DNA from 2 places in the Streptomyces sp. BK79 genome. Region 1 is predicted to be linked to the other one. Evidence: riboswitches for the same ligand, from Rfam matches in the RefSeq annotation. Region 1 holds a riboswitch; the other holds the start of a gene.
The links. Region 1 has a riboswitch for S-adenosylmethionine ahead of thrC (threonine synthase). Riboswitches for the same ligand answer to the same signal wherever they lie in the genome.
Positions count from the first base shown of each region.

Region 2: another riboswitch for S-adenosylmethionine. It lies ahead of ACFIF2_RS17975 (aminotransferase class V-fold PLP-dependent enzyme); the one in region 1 lies ahead of thrC (threonine synthase).

Region 1 is NZ_JBHVOC010000014.1:164,538-174,345, reverse strand. Features, by position in the region: gene ACFIF2_RS19350 (extracellular solute-binding protein) at 1-187, shown strand, start outside; gene ACFIF2_RS19345 (DUF3263 domain-containing protein) at 231-455, shown strand; gene otsB (trehalose-phosphatase) at 511-1,377, shown strand; gene ACFIF2_RS19335 (trehalose-6-phosphate synthase) at 1,515-2,918, opposite strand; gene ACFIF2_RS19330 (glucosyl-3-phosphoglycerate synthase) at 2,991-3,935, opposite strand; SAM riboswitch class I at 4,070-4,217, shown strand; gene thrC (threonine synthase) at 4,236-5,549, shown strand; gene ACFIF2_RS19320 (MoaD/ThiS family protein) at 5,546-5,821, shown strand; gene ACFIF2_RS19315 (cold-shock protein) at 6,251-6,454, shown strand; gene groL (chaperonin GroEL) at 6,788-8,413, shown strand; gene ACFIF2_RS19305 (NADH:flavin oxidoreductase) at 8,643-9,773, shown strand.
Region 2 is NZ_JBHVOC010000013.1:108,712-118,519, forward strand. Features, by position in the region: gene ACFIF2_RS17965 (SLC13 family permease) at 1-1,016, shown strand, start outside; gene ACFIF2_RS17970 (glycerate kinase) at 1,013-2,293, shown strand; gene ACFIF2_RS17975 (aminotransferase class V-fold PLP-dependent enzyme) at 2,203-3,600, opposite strand; SAM riboswitch class IV at 3,747-3,863, opposite strand; gene trpD (anthranilate phosphoribosyltransferase) at 3,944-5,008, opposite strand; gene ACFIF2_RS17985 (cytochrome bc complex cytochrome b subunit) at 5,140-6,777, opposite strand; gene ACFIF2_RS17990 (Rieske 2Fe-2S domain-containing protein) at 6,774-7,832, opposite strand; gene ACFIF2_RS17995 (c-type cytochrome) at 7,829-8,638, opposite strand; gene ACFIF2_RS18000 (heme-copper oxidase subunit III) at 8,704-9,324, opposite strand; gene ACFIF2_RS18005 (hypothetical protein) at 9,513-9,808, shown strand, end outside.

The DNA.
Region 1 (9,808 bases):
GCACCTCAAGCCTTTCCTGGACGAACTGCTGCTCTCCGAGCTGTATCCGGTCGGCAAGTCCTCCTGGGCCTCGGTCAGCGCGGACGTCAAGAAGCGCATCGGCCAGACCGTCGTCCCCGGCGGCAGCCCCGAGGAGGTCCTCGGCCAGATCCAGTCGGCGGCGATGCGGGCGGGCAGCGCGGAGTAGGCGGCCGGCGGCCGTTGTCGGTGGCGGGCGCTACGGTGCCTGCATGGACCTGGGACAGCGGGAGCGCGACATCCTGGCGCTGGAGCGCCGCGGCTTCGCGGGGCCCGGCGCCAAGGAGCGCGCCGTCCGCGAGGAGCTGGGCCTGTCCCCCGTCCGCTACTACCAGCTCCTCAACGCCCTGCTGGACGACCCCCGCGCCCTGGCCGCCGACCCGGTGACGGTCAACCGCCTGCGCCGGGTGCGGGAATCGCGCCGCGCGGAGCGGTGAGATGCCGCGCGGCGCGGTGAGATTGCGTGCCGCGTCCACGGGATAGGTTCGCGGTATGGGCAGCCACCAGGACTCCACCAGCGACGACTCCCCGCACCACCTGCCGGCCCCGGCGACGGAGGCCGGACGCGAAGGGCTCGACGCCCTGCTCGCCGACCCCGGCCGCGCCGTGGTCGCGCTCGACTTCGACGGCACGCTCGCCCCGATCGTCGCCGACCCCGACCGGGCCCGCGCCCACCCCGACGCCGTACCGGCGCTCGCGGCGCTCGCCCCGAAGGTCGCCGCGATCGCCGTGATCACCGGCCGCCCCGCCGAGGTCGCCGTCCACCACGGCGGCTTCGCCGACGTCCCCGGCCTCGACCACCTCGTCGTCCTCGGCCACTACGGCGCCGAACGCTGGGACGCCGCCACCGGCAGCCTCACCACTCCCGCCCCGCACCCCGGCGTCGCCGCGGTCCGCGCCGCACTGCCGGAGCTGCTGGAGCGGTCCGGGGCCGGGCAGGGCACGTGGATCGAGGAGAAGGGCCACGCGGTCGCCGTCCACACCCGCCGCGCCCCCGACCCCCAGGCCGCCTTCGACACCCTGCGCGCCCCGCTGACCGACCTCGCCGCCCGCAACGGCCTGATCGTCGAGCCGGGCCGCATGGTCCTGGAACTGCGCCCGCCCGGCATGGACAAGGGCGCCGCCCTGCGGCGGTACGTCCACGAGACCGGCGCCGCCAGCGTCCTCTACGCCGGCGACGACCTCGGCGACCTCCCCGCCTTCGGCGCCGTCGGCACCCTCCGCACGGAGGGCACCCCCGGCCTCCTCGTCTGCAGCGGCAGCGACGAGGTCCCCGACCTCCGCGAACAGGCCGACCTGGTGGTCGACGGCCCAGAGGGCGTAGTACACCTACTGCACACCCTGGCCGACGCCGTCTAAGAGCCTTAGCCTGCGGGCATTCGTGCCGCCTAGGGCGGCACGGGTGGGCGCAGGCGGCACCCCGCAAGCGCCGGGCAGCGCACCCACCCCCGTCCAGCCCCGACGCCGGTCACCCGGCGACGAGGCGCCCCCCGCCCCTACCCCCGCAACGCCTCCAACTGCTCCAAGAACCACCGCGCCGGCGGCAACGCCGTCCCCGCCGCGGCCAGCCGCTTCGTCCGCTCCGCCCGCTCCCCGGCCCCCACCGACAACGCCGCGTGCAACGCCTCCGCGGTCCCGGAGACGTCGTACGGGTTCACCACCACCGCGTCCTCGCCCAGCTCCTCGTACGCCCCCGCCTCCCGCGACAGCACCAGCACGCACCCCTCGTCGGAGACGACCGGCACCTCCTTGGCGACGAGGTTCATCCCGTCCCGGACGGGGTTGACCAGCGCCACGTCCGCCAGCCGGTACGCCGCCAGCGACCGCGCGAAGTCGTCCTTCACGTGCAGCACGACCGGCGTCCACCCCGCCGTCCCGAACTCCGCGTTGATCGACTCCGCCACCCGCTCCACCTCGGCGGTGTAGTCCCGGTACACGGCGAGGTCCTGCCGCGACGGGTAGGCGAACGCGACGTGCGCCACCCGCTCGCGCCACTCGGGCCGCCCGGCCAGCAGCTCCCGGTACGCCAGCAGCCCCCGCACGATGTTCTTGGACAGCTCGGTCCGGTCCACCCGCACGATCGCGCGGCGCGCGCTGCCGTCCGGAGCCGTGCCGATCTCGTCCCGCAGCGCCGCCATCCGCTCGTCCACGTCCGCCTCGTGCGACCGCTCGCGCAGGAACTCCGCGTCGGCGCCCAGCCCGTGCACGCCGATCTCCGTCTCCCCGACCCCGCCCACCACGGCGTCGCAGCACGCGGTGAACGCGTCCGCCCACCGCCGGGTGAGGAAGCCGAGCCGGTCGGCGCCGAGCATGCCGCGCAGCACCTGCTCCGCGATGTCGTCCGGCAGCAGCCGGAAGTAGTCCACCGGCGCCCACGGCGTGTGCGAGAAGTGCCCGATCCTGAGGTCCGGCCGCAGCTCGCGCAGCATGCCCGGCACCAGCGTCAGGTGGTAGTCCTGCACGATCGCGACCGCGCCCTCGGCGGCCTCCTCGGCCAGCGCCTCGGCGAAGGCCCGGTTGTACGCCTCGTAGGAGGCCCACTGCCGCCGGAACTCCGCGTCGAAGACCGGCTCCAGGGGCGTCTGGTACAGCATGTGGTGCACGAACCACAGCACCGAGTTCGCGATCCCGTTGTACGCGTCCGCGTGCACGTCGGCCGGCACGTCCAGCATCCGTACGCCGTCCTCGCCGACGCCGCGCCGGACCGCCTCGCGGTCGCCGTCGCCCAACGCGGAGCACACCCACAGCGCGCCCGCGTCCGGCCCGATGGCCGACAGCCCGGAGACCAGCCCGCCACCGCCGCGCCGGGCGTTGAGCGAACCGTCCTCGCGCACCTCGTACGAGACGGGCCCCCGATTGGAGGCGACGAGCACCTGAGCAGTACCGAAGCTTGCAGCCATACGCCTCAACCTAGCCCGGCCCCGAAACACTCAAACGTGCGTTCCGGGTGTTCACGCCGCCTGCTGCGCTGTTCACGCCACCCGCCGGGCCGCGTACTCCGCGATCTCCGTCATCGGCGGCCTCTCCTCGGTGTCCACGGAGTAGGTGCGCGGCTCGAAGCCGTCGGTGCCGCGCTCGAACTGGATGAGGGAGGGGCGGACCAGGTGGCCGCGGGCCAGCCGGAGCTGGGCGGTGCGGTAGATCGCGGCGGACATGCGGCCCAGCGCCTGGCCGTCCTGGTGCCGGTGCCGGCGCACGCCGACGTCGACCTGCGCGAGGGCGTCCAGGCCCACCAGGTGCAGGGCGTCGACGAGCATGCCCAGCTCCACGCCGTAGCCGACGGGGAAGGGGAGCCGTTCGAGCAGGGAGCGGCGGGCCGCGTACTCGCCGCCGAGCGGCTGGACGAAGCCCGCCAGCCGGGGCCAGTGCAGGTTGAGCAGCGGGCGGGCCATCAGCTCCGTGACCCGGCCGCCCTGCCCGGGCTCGGTGCCCAGGGGGCGGTCGTACATGGCCTTGACGAGGTGCACGCCGGGGTCGGTGAGCAGCGGGCCGACGATCCCGGAGACGAAGTCGGAGGAGAAGTCGCGCAGGTCGGCGTCGACGAAGCAGACGATGTCGCCGCCCGTGACCAGCAGCGAGCGCCACAGCACCTCGCCCTTGCCCGGCACGGCCGGGATGCGGGGGAGGATCGCGTCGCGGTGCACGACGCGGGCGCCCGCCGCGGCGGCCACCGCCGAGGTGCGGTCGGTGGAGCCGGAGTCGACGACCACGACCTCGTCGACGAGCGGCGCCCGGCGCATCAGGTCCCGGCGGATCACCGAGACGATGTCGCCGACCGTCGCCTCCTCGTTCAGGGCGGGGAGCACCACGCTGACCGACTGACCGGTGGCGCGTTTGGCGGCCAGGAGCTGCTGGAGGGGCCGGTCCGCGACGGACCAGGAGCGTGCGCTCAGCCAGCGCTCGACTTCTTCCAGCACGGTCCGGGGCTCCCTCTGTGATCCATCTCGCGGTTCGGACGACTATCTCAACAGCCGTGGCCGTCGGTTACAGTCTTGAACAACGCGGGTGACCTTCGCATGCCGGGGTCGCCGCGTGACCAACAACTGAACACCGCTCATCCAGAGGGGCAGAGGGATACGGCCCGATGAAGCCCCGGCAACCCTCCAGTCGGTTCTTGTCACACGGACGTGGCGAGGCTCCCGGCTAGGGAAGGTGCCAAATCCGTCTCACGGCGAGATGCGTCGTGAGGAAGATGAGGAGAAAGGGCCTCGCCTCACATGGCTGTGCAGACTGTCGAAAGCACCACCGACACCACCGCTTCCACCCCCTCCGCCGCCTCCCCGGTCGACCTCGGTCCCGCCGCGGCGCTCTCCTGCCGCGAGTGCGGCCACCGTGTGCCGCTCGGCCCGCTCTTCGCCTGCGAGGAGTGTTTCGGCCCGCTGGAGATCGCCTACGACTTCTCGGCCTACGACACCGAGGAGCTGCGAGGGCGGATCGAGGCGGGTCCCGCGAACATCTGGCGCTACGCGCCGCTGCTGCCCGTCCCCGCCGACGTGGCGACCAAGCCGAACATCAACCCCGGCTGGACCAAGCTCGTCCAGGCCGACAACCTCGCGCGCGAGCTGGGTGTCGAGCCCGGCAAGCTGTTCGTCAAGGACGACTCCGGCAACCCGACGCACTCCTTCAAGGACCGCGTCGTCGCCCAGGCCCTGGAGGCCGCCCGCGCCTTCGGCTTCACCACCCTCTCCTGCTCCTCCACCGGCAACCTGGCCGGCGCCGTCGGCGCCGCCGCCGCCCGCGCCGGCTTCCGGTCCTGCGTGTTCATCCCGCACGACCTGGAGCAGGGCAAGGTCGTCATGGCCGCCGTCTACGGCGGTGAGCTGGTCGGCATCGAGGGCAACTACGACGACGTCAACCGCTTCTGCTCCGAACTGATCGGCGACCCGGCCGGCGAGGGCTGGGGCTTCGTCAACGTCAACCTGCGGCCCTACTACGCGGAGGGCTCCAAGACCCTCGCGTACGAGATCTGCGAGCAGCTCGGCTGGAAGCTGCCCGACCAGATCGTCGTCCCGATCGCCTCCGGCTCCCAGCTCACGAAGATCGACAAGGGGCTGCAGGAGCTGATCAGGCTCGGGCTGGTCGAGGACAAGCCGTACAAGATCTTCGGTGCCCAGGCCGAGGGCTGCTCCCCGGTGTCCACCGCGTACAAGGCCGGCCACGACGTCGTCCGCCCGCAGAAGCCGAACACCATCGCCAAGTCGCTGGCCATCGGCAACCCGGCCGACGGCCCCTACGTCCTCGACATCGCGCGCCGCACCGGTGGCGCCGTGGAGGACGTGACCGACGAGCAGGTCGTCGACGCCATCAAGCTGCTCGCCCGCACGGAGGGCATCTTCGCGGAGACCGCCGGCGGGGTGACGGTGGGCGTGACGCGCAAGCTGGTCGACAGCGGCGCGCTGGACCCCTCCCTCACCACGGTCGTCCTCAACACCGGCGACGGCCTCAAGACCCTCGACGCGGTGGCCGGCACCGGCCTGACCGCCACCATCCGCCCGAACCTGGACTCCTTCCGAGAGGCTGGCCTCGCATGAGCGTGACCGTTCGCATCCCGACCATCCTGCGCACCTACACCGGCGGGCAGGCCGAGGTCAGCGCCGAGGGCGCGAACCTCGGGGAGGTCATCTCCGACCTGGAGAAGAACCACACCGGCATCGCCGCCCGCGTCCTGGACGACCAGGGCAAGCTGCGTCGCTTCGTCAACGTGTACGTCAACGACGACGACGTCCGCTTCGAGCAGGGCCTCAAGACGGTGACGCCGGACGGTGCGGGCGTCTCCATCATTCCGGCGGTCGCCGGCGGCTGACACCGGGCCGGCTCCCGGCTGATACACCTCGTAGTGCGTATTGCCCTCTCCGTAAGAGAAGCGGAGGGGGCAATTCCATGTGATTGAGCGCGGTAGAGTTGGGGAACGCGCTCCCGATCAAGAGATCGGGGAGCCTGAATTCCCTGCCGCTCGCCCGATAAGAAGCAGCCAAAGTGCGGGCCCTTTTCGCGGCTTTTGCGCCTTTTGCGTACCCGGAATTGATCCGAATTGCAGTGAAACTTCGCCCTATTCCGGACCGGGTGCGTCCAGATTTCTCGTCCGACTGACCTGTTGCAGACGGCAGTTGGACAGATACATTCAGCCGCGGTCGACGCGTTCCGGCGCACGCCCCCAGTCGTGGGGGGTGAGGTCTGACCCGGGTCCGCGAAGTGCGGATCTGTGCAAGGGCCAGTAATAGGGGAGTTAGGCATGGCTCAGGGCACCGTCAAGTGGTTCAACGCGGAGAAGGGGTACGGCTTCATCGCGGTCGACGGTGGTGCGGATGTTTTCGTCCACTACAGCGCGATTCAGATGGACGGCTACCGCACCCTCGAAGAAGGCCAGCGGGTCGAGTTCGAGATCTCGCAGGGTCAGAAGGGCCCGCAGGCCGACATGGTTCGCCTCAGTGCCTGAGACGTTCGGCCACCGCAAGTAAACGGTTCTTCTCCGAAGGGCCCGCACCTCTCCCGGGGGGTGCGGGCCCTTCGGGCTGCCCGGACACCCGTCCGGGTCCCTGTTCGCGGGTGGCTGAGCGCGGGCGCGGATCCCCGGCAGGCGCTTGCACTCGGCAGGGGCGAGTGCTAATCATTGGCGTTAGCACTCTGAAGGTGAGAGTGACAACGAAGGACCGGGTCGGTGAGGCCCGCAGGCCGGGTGGGGAAGGAACCACGAGGCCGGCGAGCCGTCCGTCGCGGGCGCGGGCGCGGTCCGAAGGAATCACCCCCAGTCCTGGAGGGACCACTTCACATGGCCAAGATCATCGCGTTCGACGAGGAGGCACGGCGCGGCCTCGAGCGCGGCATGAACCAGCTCGCGGACGCCGTCAAGGTGACGCTCGGCCCCAAGGGCCGCAACGTCGTCCTCGAGAAGAAGTGGGGCGCCCCCACGATCACCAACGATGGTGTCTCCATCGCCAAGGAGATCGAACTCGAGGACCCGTACGAGAAGATCGGCGCCGAGCTGGTCAAGGAAGTCGCCAAGAAGACGGACGACGTCGCCGGTGACGGTACGACCACCGCGACCGTTCTCGCCCAGGCCCTGGTCAAGGAGGGCCTGCGCAACGTAGCCGCCGGCGCCAACCCGATGGCCCTCAAGCGCGGTATCGAGAAGGCCGTCGAGGCCGTCTCCGCCGCCCTGCTCGAGCAGGCCAAGGACGTCGAGACCAAGGAGCAGATCGCCTCCACGGCCTCCATCTCCGCCGCCGACACCCAGATCGGCGAGCTGATCGCCGAGGCGATGGACAAGGTCGGCAAGGAAGGCGTCATCACCGTCGAGGAGTCCCAGACCTTCGGTCTGGAGCTGGAGCTCACCGAGGGTATGCGCTTCGACAAGGGCTACATCTCGGCGTACTTCGCCACCGACATGGAGCGTATGGAGGCGTCGCTCGACGACCCGTACATCCTGATCGCCAACTCCAAGATCGGCAACGTCAAGGACCTGCTGCCGCTCCTGGAGAAGGTCATGCAGTCGGGCAAGCCGCTGCTGATCATCGCCGAGGACGTCGAGGGCGAGGCCCTGTCGACCCTGGTCGTCAACAAGATCCGCGGCACCTTCAAGTCCGTCGCCGTCAAGGCCCCGGGCTTCGGCGACCGCCGCAAGGCCATGCTCGGCGACATCGCCATCCTCACGGGCGGCGAGGTCATCTCCGAGGAGGTCGGCCTCAAGCTGGAGAACGCGTCCCTGGACCTCCTGGGCCGCGCCCGCAAGGTCGTCATCACCAAGGACGAGACCACGATCGTCGACGGCGCCGGCTCGACCGACCAGGTCAACGGCCGCGTCAACCAGATCCGCGCCGAGATCGAGAACAGCGACTCGGACTACGACCGCGAGAAGCTCCAGGAGCGCCTGGCGAAGCTCGCGGGCGGCGTCGCGGTCATCAAGGCCGGTGCCGCCACCGAGGTGGAGCTCAAGGAGCGCAAGCACCGCATCGAGGACGCCGTGCGCAACGCGAAGGCGGCCGTCGAGGAGGGCATCGTCGCCGGTGGTGGCGTGGCCCTGCTCCAGGCCTCCCAGGTCTTCGAGAAGCTGGAGCTGACGGGTGACGAGGCGACCGGCGCCAACGCCGTGAAGCTCGCCCTGGAGGCCCCGCTGAAGCAGATCGCCGTCAACGGTGGTCTCGAGGGCGGCGTCGTCGTGGAGAAGGTCCGCAACCTGACCGTCGGCCACGGCCTGAACGCCGCGACCGGTGAGTACGTCGACATGATCGCCGAGGGCATCATCGACCCGGCGAAGGTGACCCGTTCCGCGCTGCAGAACGCCGCCTCCATCGCCGCGCTGTTCCTCACCACCGAGGCCGTCATCGCCGACAAGCCGGAGAAGGCCGCCGCGGGCGGCGCCCCGGGCGGCATGCCGGGCGGTGACATGGACTTCTGATCGACCTCTGGTTGATCGACCGTCCGTCACGTACCGAGGGCGGCACTCCCTGTTCCGGCAGGGGGTGCCGCCCTCGGGCGTTCCCGCGGGCCCCCGCGGCCGCGATGTGCGACGGATCACGCCGGTCGGGGGCCGTGGACGGAATGGCCGCGACGGGTGCGCCTGTTGTCGTGGAGGCACCCTCTATGCACGCGCACATACCCACTGGTACCTCCTTAGGAGCCCCCACGTGACCGTCACCGCCTCCGACACCGCCTCGCGCGCCGCGCACCTCCTCGCCCGCCCGGCCACCATCAACGGCCTGACCGTCCCGAACCGCGTCGCGATGGCGCCGATGACCCGGATGTTCTCCCCGGGCGGCGTCCCCGGCGAGGACGTGCTCTCGTACTACGCGCGCCGCGCCGCCGCCGGTGTCGGCCTGATCGTCACCGAGGGCACCTACGTCGGGCACGACTCCGCCGGGCAGAGCGACCGCGTGCCGCGCTTCCACGGCGAGGAGCAGCTCGCCGGCTGGGCGAAGGTCGCCGAGGCCGTGCACGCGGCGGGCGGCACGATCGTGCCGCAGCTGTGGCACATCGGCATGGTCCGCAAGCAGGGTGAGCCGCCCTTCGCCGACGCCCCCGCCGTCGGCCCCTCCGGCCTGCGCATCGGCGAGGACGAGGCCACCGGCAGGGCGATGACCCAGCGCGACCTGGACGACGTCATCGGCGCCTTCGCCGACGCCGCCGCCGACGCCGAGCGCATCGGCTTCGACGGCGTGGAGATCCACGGCGCCCACGGCTACCTCGTCGACCAGTTCCTGTGGGCGGGCACCAACCGCCGCACCGACGCCTACGGCGGCGACCCCGTCTCCCGCACGCGCTTCGCCGCCGAGATCGTGGCCGCCGTACGCGAGAAGGTCTCGCCGGAGTTCCCGGTGATCTTCCGCTACTCGCAGTGGAAGATGGACGCCTACGACGCCCGCCTCGCCGAGACCCCCGAGGAGCTGGAGACGATCCTCGCCCCGCTCGCCTCGGCCGGCGTCGACGCCTTCCACGCCTCCACCCGCCGCTACTGGACCCCGGAGTTCGACGGCTCCGACCTCAACCTGGCCGGCTGGACCAAGAAGCTCACCGGCAAGACCGCCATCACCGTCGGCTCGGTCGGCCTGGACGGCGAGTTCGGCAAGGCGTTCCAGGGCCAGGGTGCTGGGCTCGGCAGCCTCGACGACCTCCTGGACCGCATGGAGCGCGACGAGTTCGACCTCGTCGCCGTCGGCCGCGCGCTGCTCCAGGACCCGCTGTGGGCCCAGAAGGTCCTCTCCGGCCGCTTCGACGAGCTGGCGCCGTTCGACGCGTCCGCGCTGCGGACCCTGAGCTGACCCGCTCCGCCTGGGCCGCGCACCGCGGCGTAGGG
Region 2 (9,808 bases), on a different contig from region 1:
CCTTCGCGGTGCCGGCCACCTCGGGGCGGGCGGCGCTCGCGCTGCCGGTGTTCCTCGCCCTCGCCAAGGCCCTCGCGGACCGCAAACGCCTGGTGGTGATGCTGGCGCTGCTGTTCCCGACCGTGATCCTGCTGTCGGCGGTGGCGACCCTGATCGGAGCGGGCGCGCACCTGATCACCGTGTCGGTGCTGTGGGAGACGACCGGCGACCGGATCGGCTTCACCCAGTGGCTGCTGCTGGGCCTCCCCCTGGCGGTGGCCTCCTCCCATCTGGCCGCCGAGACGGTGCTGCTGACGACGACCCGGCGGGCGGACCGCAAGGGTCCCGTCCACATCACCGCCGAGGAGATACAGCGGCACAGCGAGAGCCCGGTGACCGGGCCGTGGACGCAGGCGGAGAAGCGGTGCGCCCTGCTGCTGGCCACCGTGGTGGCCCTGTGGTGCAGCGAGCCGCTGCACCACGTGTCGCCCGCGGTCGTGGCGCTGATCGGCGCGGTCGTCGCCTCCACCCCCGCGCTCGGCACCGTACGGCTCAAGGACGCGCTCAAGACGGTGCCCTGGTCGCTGCTGCTGTTCATGGCGGCGACCATGGCGATGGGCGTCGCGCTCGCCGACTCCGGCGCGGCGAAGTGGCTGGTGTCGGGGATACCCGCGCACGTCACGCCGGCCGTCTTCCTCGGTGTGGTGGTCGCGATCAGCACGGCCGCCCACCTGGTCCTCCAGTCCCGCTCGGCCCGCTCCTCGGTCCTGGTCCCGCTGGTGATCGCGGCGGCCGTGGGCGCCGGGGTCAATCCGGTCGCCGCCGCGCTCGCGTCCACCGCCGCCGCCGGCTTCTGCCACACGCTCCCGGCCTCCGCCAAGCCGGTCACGCTCTTCTCCGACCTCCCCGGCACCCCCACCTACACCCCGCGCGACCTGCTGCGGCTGTCCGCCGTCCTGGCGCCGCTGACGGCCGCGCTCGTGCTGTTCTTCGCCGCCGCCGTCTGGCCGCTGCTCGGCGTACCCGTGACCCGATGAAGGAGTCCTCCGTGTCTTCCCTGCCCACCCTGCTGAACCGCGTCGTCGTCGCGCCCAGCGGCTTCAAGGAGTCCCTGTCCGCCGAGGCCGCCGCCGACGCCATCGCGGCGGGCGTCCGCCGGGTCCTGCCGGCCGCCGAGATCGACCGCGTCCCGCTCGTCGACGGCGGCGAGGGCACGGCCGCCGCGCTGGCCGCCGCGACCGGCGGACGGCTCGTCGCGCTGGCCGCCACCGGCCCGGTCGGCGAGACCGTCGGCACCCACTTCGCCCTGCTCGGCGGCCGGGACACGGCGGTGGTGGAGATGGCGGCCGTGGCCGGTCTCTCCCTGGTCCCCCGGGCCCTGCGCGACCCCGGCGCCACCACCACGTACGGCGTCGGAGAGCTGATCCGCGCCGCGCTCGACACCGGGGTACGGCGCGTCCTGGTCGGCTGCGGCGACTCGGGTACGTCCGACGGGGGCGCCGGCGCGCTCCAGGCGCTCGGGGCGCGGCTGCTGGACGCCGACGGCTTCGAACTCCCGCCCGGCGGACGGGAGCTGATCCGCCTGGCCCGCGTCGACCCGTCCGGCCTCGACGCCCGTCTGGGGGACACCGAGCTGCTGGTGGCCTGCAACCCCTTCAACGTGCTCTGCGGAGAGCGGGGCGTGGCCCGGGTGTTCGGCCCGCAGAAGGGGGCGACGCCCGCACAGGTCGAGGAGTTGTCGGCCGGGCTGGAGAACTGGGCGCGCGTCCTCACCCGCGACCTCGGGGTCACCGGCGTCGACCTGCGCGGCGGCCCCGGCACCGGCGCCTCGGGCGGACTGGGCGCCGGACTGGCCGCCGTCGGGGCCCGGCTGCTGCCCCGCTTCGACGTGCTGCTGGACCACCTCGACCTGGACGCCCGGCTGGCCCGCGCCGACCTGGTGCTGACCGCCGAGGGCGCCCTGGACCACCAGACGCCGCGCGGCAAGGTCCCCGCCGAGGTGGCCCGCCGCGCCAAGCTCTCCGGGCGTCCCGTCCTCGCCCTGGCCGGCACACTCGGCGAGGGCGCGCACGAGGTGCCGGGGGTGGACGCCTTCCACGGCATCATGCCGGCGCCGATGGCCCTGGCGGACGCCCTGCTGCGGGCCTCGGAACTCCTCACGGACGCCACCGAACGGGCGCTGCGGATGATCCTGCTGGGCTCACGCCTGCCGGGCCGGGCGGCTCAGCCGGCGGAGGCGGGGGCGCCGGCGGCGGTGGAGGTGCCGGCGGCGCTGGAGGTGTCGGGCACGCAGCGTCCGTCCTCGGTGCGGTAGTTCCACCGGGCGCCGTCGCTCACCAGCTCCTTCACGGCGTTCACGAACCGCTCGACGTGCTCGTCCGGGGTGCCCGCGCCGAAGCTCACCCGGATGGCGTTCAGGGACTTCTCGCCGGGCGCCGCCTCGGGCGCGCCGCACTCGCCCTGCGTCTGCGGGTCGCTGCCGAGCAGGGTGCGCACCAGCGGGTGGGCGCAGAACAGGCCGTCGCGCACACCGATGCCGTACTCGGCGGAGAGCGCGGCGGCGAAGTGGGAGCTGTTCCAGCCGTCGACGACGAAGGAGAGGACACCGACGCGGGGGGCCTCGTCACCGAAGAGCGAGAGGACCCGCACCCGCGGCACCTCGGCGAGGCCCTCCCGCACCTTCCGGATCAGGTACTCCTCGCGGGCGACCAGCGTGTCGAACCCGGCCTCGGTGAGCGCCTTGCAGGCGGAGGCGATCGCGTAGGCGCCGATGACGTTGGGCGACCCGGCCTCGTGGCGCGCGGCGCTGTCGTGCCACTCCACGTCCACCCCGCCGTCGGCGCGCCGGGTGACCCGGCGGCTGGCACCGCCGCCCGCGAGGTACGGCTCGGCCTCGCGCAGCCAGTCGGCGCGGCCGGCCAGCACGCCGGCGCCGAAGGGGGCGTACAGCTTGTGCCCGGAGAAGGCGACCCAGTCGACGTCCAGGTCGGCCACCGACACGGGGTGGTGCGGGGCGAGCTGGGCGGCGTCCAGCACGATGCGGGCGCCGTGCGCGTGGGCGGCGGCGGCCAGTTCCCGCACCGGCCACAGCTCACCGGTGACGTTCGAGGCGCCGGTGACGCACACCAGGGCGGGCCCGTACGGCTCGCGGGCGGCCAGCGCGCGCTCCAGGGTCTCGACGGCCTGCGCGGGGGTGCGCGGGGCGTCGAGGTAGGTCACGTCCGCGTTCCGCCAGGGCAGCAGCGAGGCGTGGTGCTCGGTCTCGAAGACGAAGACCCGGCAGCCGGCGGGCAGCGCGGCGGCGAGCAGGTTGAGGGAGTCGGTGGTGGAGCGGGTGAAGACCACCTGGTCCCCGTCCCGGCAGCCGAGGAATCCGGCGACGGTCCTGCGGGCGTTCTCGAACAGGTCGGTCGACAGCTGCGACAGGTACCCGGCCCCGCGGTGCACGCTGCCGTAGTACGGGGCGTAGGCGGCGACGTCGTCCCAGACCCGCTGGAGCGCGGGCGCGCTGGCGGCGTAGTCGAGCGCGGCGTAGGTGACCTCTCCGCCGGTGACGAGCGGCACGGTGACGTCCCGGCCCAGAACGGGCAGCGGGGTGGCGACAGCGGTGGGTACGGACATGGCGGACTCCCGTGAAGACCAGCGCGGAGGAACGCGCTGTGAAAGAGAAGAAAGGGGTGTGCGGAGGCGGGGCTCTGCGGCCCTATCGCATTCGCTGGTTCACGGGAGACTCCCTCGGACGACCCAGGACCCCTGGTTTCGCGAGGGGTCCGCGCTTGCCGTGGACCTTGCTGTCCACGACCTGGTCTTCACCCGGGGCACCCCGCCACGGACGGAGGGTTGCCGGACAGTCGGCCGGGGCCTCATGACTGTCACTCATGACCTGTCGGAAAACCTAAGGGAAATGATCGGCGCCCCGCAACCCGGGTCCGGATCGCGGGACGCACGTCACACGGGAAGGCGGCTACGCGTTGCTCGCGGCCACCCAGCGCTCCAGGGCCCGCCTGGCCGCGCCCGAGTCGATCGACTCGGCGGCCCGGTCCATGCCGGCCCGGACCTGCTCCGTCAGCGTCCCCGCGCCGGGCTCCAGGGCCACCAGGGCCGCCGCCGAGTTCAGCAGCACCGCGTCGCGGACCGGGCCGCTCTCGCCGTTCAGCAGGCGGCGGGCGACGTCGGCGTTGTAGGAGGCGTCGGCACCGCGCAGCGCCTCGACCGGCACGAGGTCGATGCCGACGTCCCGGGGGTCGAAGGTCTCCTCGGTCACCCGGCCGTCCCGGACGACCCAGACCTTGGACGTGGAGGTCGTGGTCAGCTCGTCGAGGCCGTCGTCACCGCGGAAGACCAGGGACGAGTGGCCGCGCTCGGCGAAGACACCGGCGATGATCGGCGCCATCCGGGCGTGGGCCACCCCGATGGCCTGGGCCTTCACATGGGCGGGGTTGGTCAACGGGCCCAGGAAGTTGAACACCGTGCGGATGCCCAGCTGACCGCGCGCCGCCGCCACGTGGCGCAGCGCCGGGTGGAACTTCACGGCGAAGCAGAAGGTGATGCCGGCCTCCTCGGCGACCTCCGCCACCCGCTTCGGCGTCAGCTCCAGGTTGACCCCGAGCTTCTCCAGGACGTCGGAGGCCCCGGACGCCGAGGAGGCGGCCCGGTTGCCGTGCTTGACGACCTTCGCGCCCGTGCCGGCCACGACGATCGCCGACATGGTGGAGATGTTGACCGTCTTGGCGCCGTCGCCGCCGGTACCGACGATGTCGACCGTCTCGCCGGGCACCTCGATCACGTTGGCGTGGGCGTACATCGTGCGGACGAGACCGGAGATCTCCTCGACGGTCTCTCCCTTGGACCTCAGGGCCACCGCGAAGCCGGCGATCTGCGCGTCCGTCGCCTCGCCGCGCATGATCACGTCCAGCGCCCACGCCGTGTCGTCGGCGGACAGGTCGCGGCCGTCCAGCAGTCCGTTCAGCAGGGCGGGCCAGGAGCGGCCCGCCGCGTTGTCGCCTCCAGCGGGGGTCGCAGCGCTCATGAGCCGCTCCAGAATCGTGTGTGTGGCGGAAGGGAAGTGTGCTCCCACCCTATCCAGCCCCGGGCACGGCGAAGGGCCCCGTCCGCGGAACGGACGGGGCCCTTCGACCGTGGTGTGGCGACGCTGGAGGGTCAGTGGTGGCCGTGGCCGCTCGTGATCTCCTTGTACTCCTCGACGGTCGGCTTCGGAATCTGCGACTCCTCGCCGTAGTACCCCTTGCTCAGCTTGGCGCGGAGCTTCTCCGTGCGCTTCGGCTTGCGCTCGACGCCGTTCTCGTCGACCGTCGGGCCGATCTCGGCCGGCTTGTACTGCTCGTGCGCCGTGAGCGTGTAGAGCGCCTCCTGGCTGAGCGGCTCGTGCACCTCGATGAACTCACCGTGCGGCAGGCGCTTGATGATGCCCGACTCGCGGCCGTGCAGCACCTTCTCCTTGTCCCGGCGCTGGAGGCCGAGGCAGATCCGCTTGGTGACGATGAACGCGATGACCGGTCCGACGAAGAACGCGATGCGGACGAACCAGGTGATCGCGTTGATCGACAGGTGGAAGTGCGTGGCCCAGATGTCGTTGCCGCCACCGATGAGCAGGATGAAGTACTCGGTGATCCAGGCGACACCGAACGCGGTCCGCGTCGGGGCGTTGCGCGGGCGGTCCAGGATGTGGTGCTCGCGCTTGTCGCCGGTGACCCAGGACTCGATGAACGGGTAGACCGCGATCGCCGCCAGGACCAGCGGGAAGATCATCAGCGGGACGAACACACCCAGGACGAGCGTGTGGCCCCAGAAGTTGATCTCCCAGCCGGGCATGACACGGATAAGACCCTCGGAGAAGCCCATGTACCAGTCGGGCTGGGCGCCGGTGGAGACCATGTCCGGCCGGTAGGGGCCGATGGACCAGATCGGGTTGATCGTGGCGATCGCCGAGATGGCGGCGATGACACCGAAGACCAGGAAGAAGAAGCCTCCGGCCTTCGCCATGTACACCGGCAGCAGCGGCATGCCGACGACGTTCTTGTTCGTCTTGCCGGGACCCGCGAACTGCGTGTGCTTGTGGTAGAAGACCAGGATCAGGTGGGCCACCATCAGGCCCAGCATGATGCCCGGCAGCAGCAGGATGTGGATCGAGTAGAACCGGGCCACGAAGTCGTGGCCGGGGAACTCCCCGCCGAAGAGGAAGAACGAGATGTACGTGCCGACGATCGGCACGGACAGGATCGCGCCCTCCATGAAGCGGATACCGGTGCCCGAGAGCAGGTCGTCCGGGAGCGAGTAACCGGTGAAACCGGTGAACATGCCGAGGACGAGCAGCAGGAAGCCGAACAGCCAGTTGACCTCGCGCGGCTTGCGGAATGCGCCGGTGAAGAAGACGCGCATCATGTGCACGAACATGCCGGCGAGGAAGATCAGCGCCGCCCAGTGGTGGATCTGCCGGATGAGCAGACCACCGCGGACGTCGAAGCTGATGTCCAGCGTCGAGGCGTACGCCTCACTCATCAGCTGGCCCTGCAGCGGCACGTACGAGCCGTGGTACGTGACCTCGTTCATCGACGGGTGGAAGAACAGCGTCAGGTACACACCCGTGAGGATGATGATGATGAAGCTGTACATGCACACTTCGCCGAGCATGAACGACCAGTGGTCGGGGAAGATCTTGCGCATGTTGGCCTTGGCCAGGGAGTAGATCCCCAGGCGGCCGTCGGCCCAGTCGGCGACGCGCTCGCCGGCCGGTGCCTTCCCGCGAGAGCGGGGGGCTTCGTTGGCTGTAGTGCTCATCCGCGCTCCCAGAAGGCAGGACCGACGGGCTCTTCGAAGTCGCCGAGCGCTTCGAGGTAACCCTCGTCGTTCACGCCGATGCGCAGCTGCGGCAAGGCGTGACCGGCGGGACCGAAGATCACCCGGGCGCCGTCGGCAAGGTCGAAGGTGGACTGGTGGCAGGGGCAGAGCGCGTGGTGCGTCTGCTGCTCGTACAGGGAGATCGGGCAACCGACGTGGGTGCAGATCTTCGAGTACGCCACGATGCCCTCGTGCGACCACTCGAGCTCGCGCTTGTCCTTGATGGCCTCCGGCTCCAGCCGGATGATCATCAGGGCCGCCTTCGCGATCTCCGTCATGAACTCCTCGTCGTGCTCCTCCAGGCCCTCGGGCATGGCGAAGGTGAGCGAGCCCACCGCGACGTCGGAGGGACGCAGCGGCTCGTGGGTGTTCATGTTGACGAGCAGCTTGCCCTTGGACCACAGGGTGTGCCGGAGCTTGGTCCCGGGCAGCGGGCCGAGGTCGCGCAGCAGGACGACGCCGGAGAGCGGCACCAGCGTGAGCGCGCCCAGCATCGTGTTGCGGATCAGCTTGCGGCGCCCGATCACCGACTCCTTGGCACCCTGCTTGAAGTCCGCGTGGACCTTGGCACGGGTCTCGGGGTCGGCCTCGATCGGGTGCCGCTCGTCGGCGACCTCCTCGTCGGACATCAGGGTGCGGGCCCAGTGGACCGCGCCGGCGCCGATCGCGAACAGCGCGACGCCGAGCGTCATGCCGAGCGCGAAGTTCAGCGCACTGATGTGACCGAGCGGGAAGATGTAGACCGACTTGTCGACCGGGATCGTCACGAACGAGGCGATGAAGCCGATGGTGGCCAGCATCGAGAGCGTGAACAGCAGGGCGACCGTGCGCTCGGACCGCTTGGCGGCCCGCTCGTCGATGTCCTGGATCCGGTGCTCGTGGGGCGGCAGCCCCGGGTCGGCGAACGGGTTCTGCTCGTCCGCGACCTTCACCGCACCGTGGTGGGTGCCCTGCGCTGCGGGCAGGTTCTCTTCTGGAATGTCTTGGCTACTCATGACTTCTTGGCCTTTGCGGTCCGAGCGGCGACCCAGACGGCGACCGCGATCAGCGCGCCCAGTCCGAAGACCCACGCGAACAGACCCTCACTGACCGGGCCCAGTCCGCCGAGGTTGAGCCCGCCGGGGTTCTCGGTGTCGTCGCTGTTGACCGCGTGCAGGTAGGCGATGATGTCCTTCTTGTTCTGCTCCGACAGCGTGGTGTCGGGGAAGGAGGGCATGTTCTGCGGGCCGGTCTGCATGGCCTCGTAGATGTGCTTGGGGTCGACATCCTCGAGGCTCGGCGCGTACTTGCCGTGCGTCAGAGCGCCGCCCTTGCCGGTGAAGTTGTGGCACTGCGCGCAGTTGTTGCGGAACAGTTCGCCACCCTTGGCGATGTCCGCGCCCTCCGGGCCGTACTTCTCCTGCGACGGGATGGCCGGACCGGCACCGAGCGAGGCGATGTAGGCGGCCAGCTGGTCGATCTCGGCCTGGGAGTAGATCACCTTCTTGCGCGGGACCTGCGCGCCCGGCTGCTGGGCCGGCATACGGCCGGTGCCCACCTGGAAGTCGACGGCCGCGGCGCCGACGCCGACCAGGCTCGGACCGTCGGTGGTGCCCTGACCTCCGGTGCCGTGGCAACTGGCACAGCCGACGGCGTAGAGCTTCTTGCCCTCGTCGATGGCGAGGGACTGGGCGGTTTCATCGGCCTGCGCCTTGTCCGCGGGTGCGAACGCGGCGTACAGCCCCCCTGTGCATGCCAGCGCGAGGAGTAGGACGACGAGCGCCGCCAGCGGGTGGCGTCGTCGTGCGGAGAGCTTTTTCACGGATTACCCCGGTGTCAGGATCTTCTGCGTCGATGCTTCTGGTATTGGGCGGGTGCGTGCCGCGACTACTTGATCATGTAGATCGTGGCGAAGAGACCGATCCAGACGACATCGACGAAGTGCCAGTAATAGGACACGACAATGGCCGCGGTCGCCTGCTCGTGGGTGAACCTCCGGGCCGCGTAGGTGCGGCCGAGGACCAGCAGGAAGGCGATGAGGCCGCCCGTCACGTGCAGTCCGTGGAAGCCGGTGGTCAGGTAGAACACCGAGCCGTACGGGTCCGACGAGAGCGAGAGGCCCTCGTGCTTGACCAGCTCGGTGTACTCGAACACCTGACCGCCGATGAAGATCGCACCCATCACGAAGGTGACGATGAACCACATCCTGAGCTTCTTCACGTCACCGCGCTCGGCCGCGAACACGCCGAGCTGGCAGGTGAGGGAGGAGAGCACCAGGATCGTGGTGTTCGTCGCGGAGAACGGGAAGTTCAACGCGTCGGCCTTCTCGGACCAGAAGTCCGGGCCGGTCACCGATCGCAGGGTGAAGTACATCGCGAAGAGGGCCGCGAAGAACATCAGCTCGGAACTCAACCAGATGATGGTTCCGACGCTGGTGAGGTTCGGCCGGTTGACCGACGGGTGCGCGTGCCCGGTTTCTACTGTCGTTGCTGTCGCCACGACCGACATTATGTCGGTCGCTTATCCCGCCCTCACCCCGGGGGGTGCCGTTCGGTGTGTTCGCCCCCTCTGTAGTGCCCGTATGGCCCATCGAACGGCCCGTCGAAGGCGTGTCCGAACCAGTGTTGACGGGCTGTTCAAGGGAGTAGCATCCGGCGCAACGGGCACGACAGTCCCCACCGCGTATCGGAGGAAGCATGCAGGCGACCGCCACGGTGCTGGTCTACAGCGACGACTCCAACACCCGCGAACAGGTGCGGCTCGCGACCGGTCGCCGGCCGGCTCCGGACGTGCCCGTGGTCGAGTTCGTGGAGTGCGCCACGCCGGCCGCCGCGATCAAGGAGCTGGACAAGGGCGGGATCGACGTCTGCGTCCTGGACGGCGAGGCGGTGCCGATGGGCGGCATGGGCCTGTGCCGGCAGATCAAGGACGAGATCTTCCACTGCCCGCCGGTGCTGCTGCTCATCGCGCGGCCGCAGGACGCGTGGCTGGC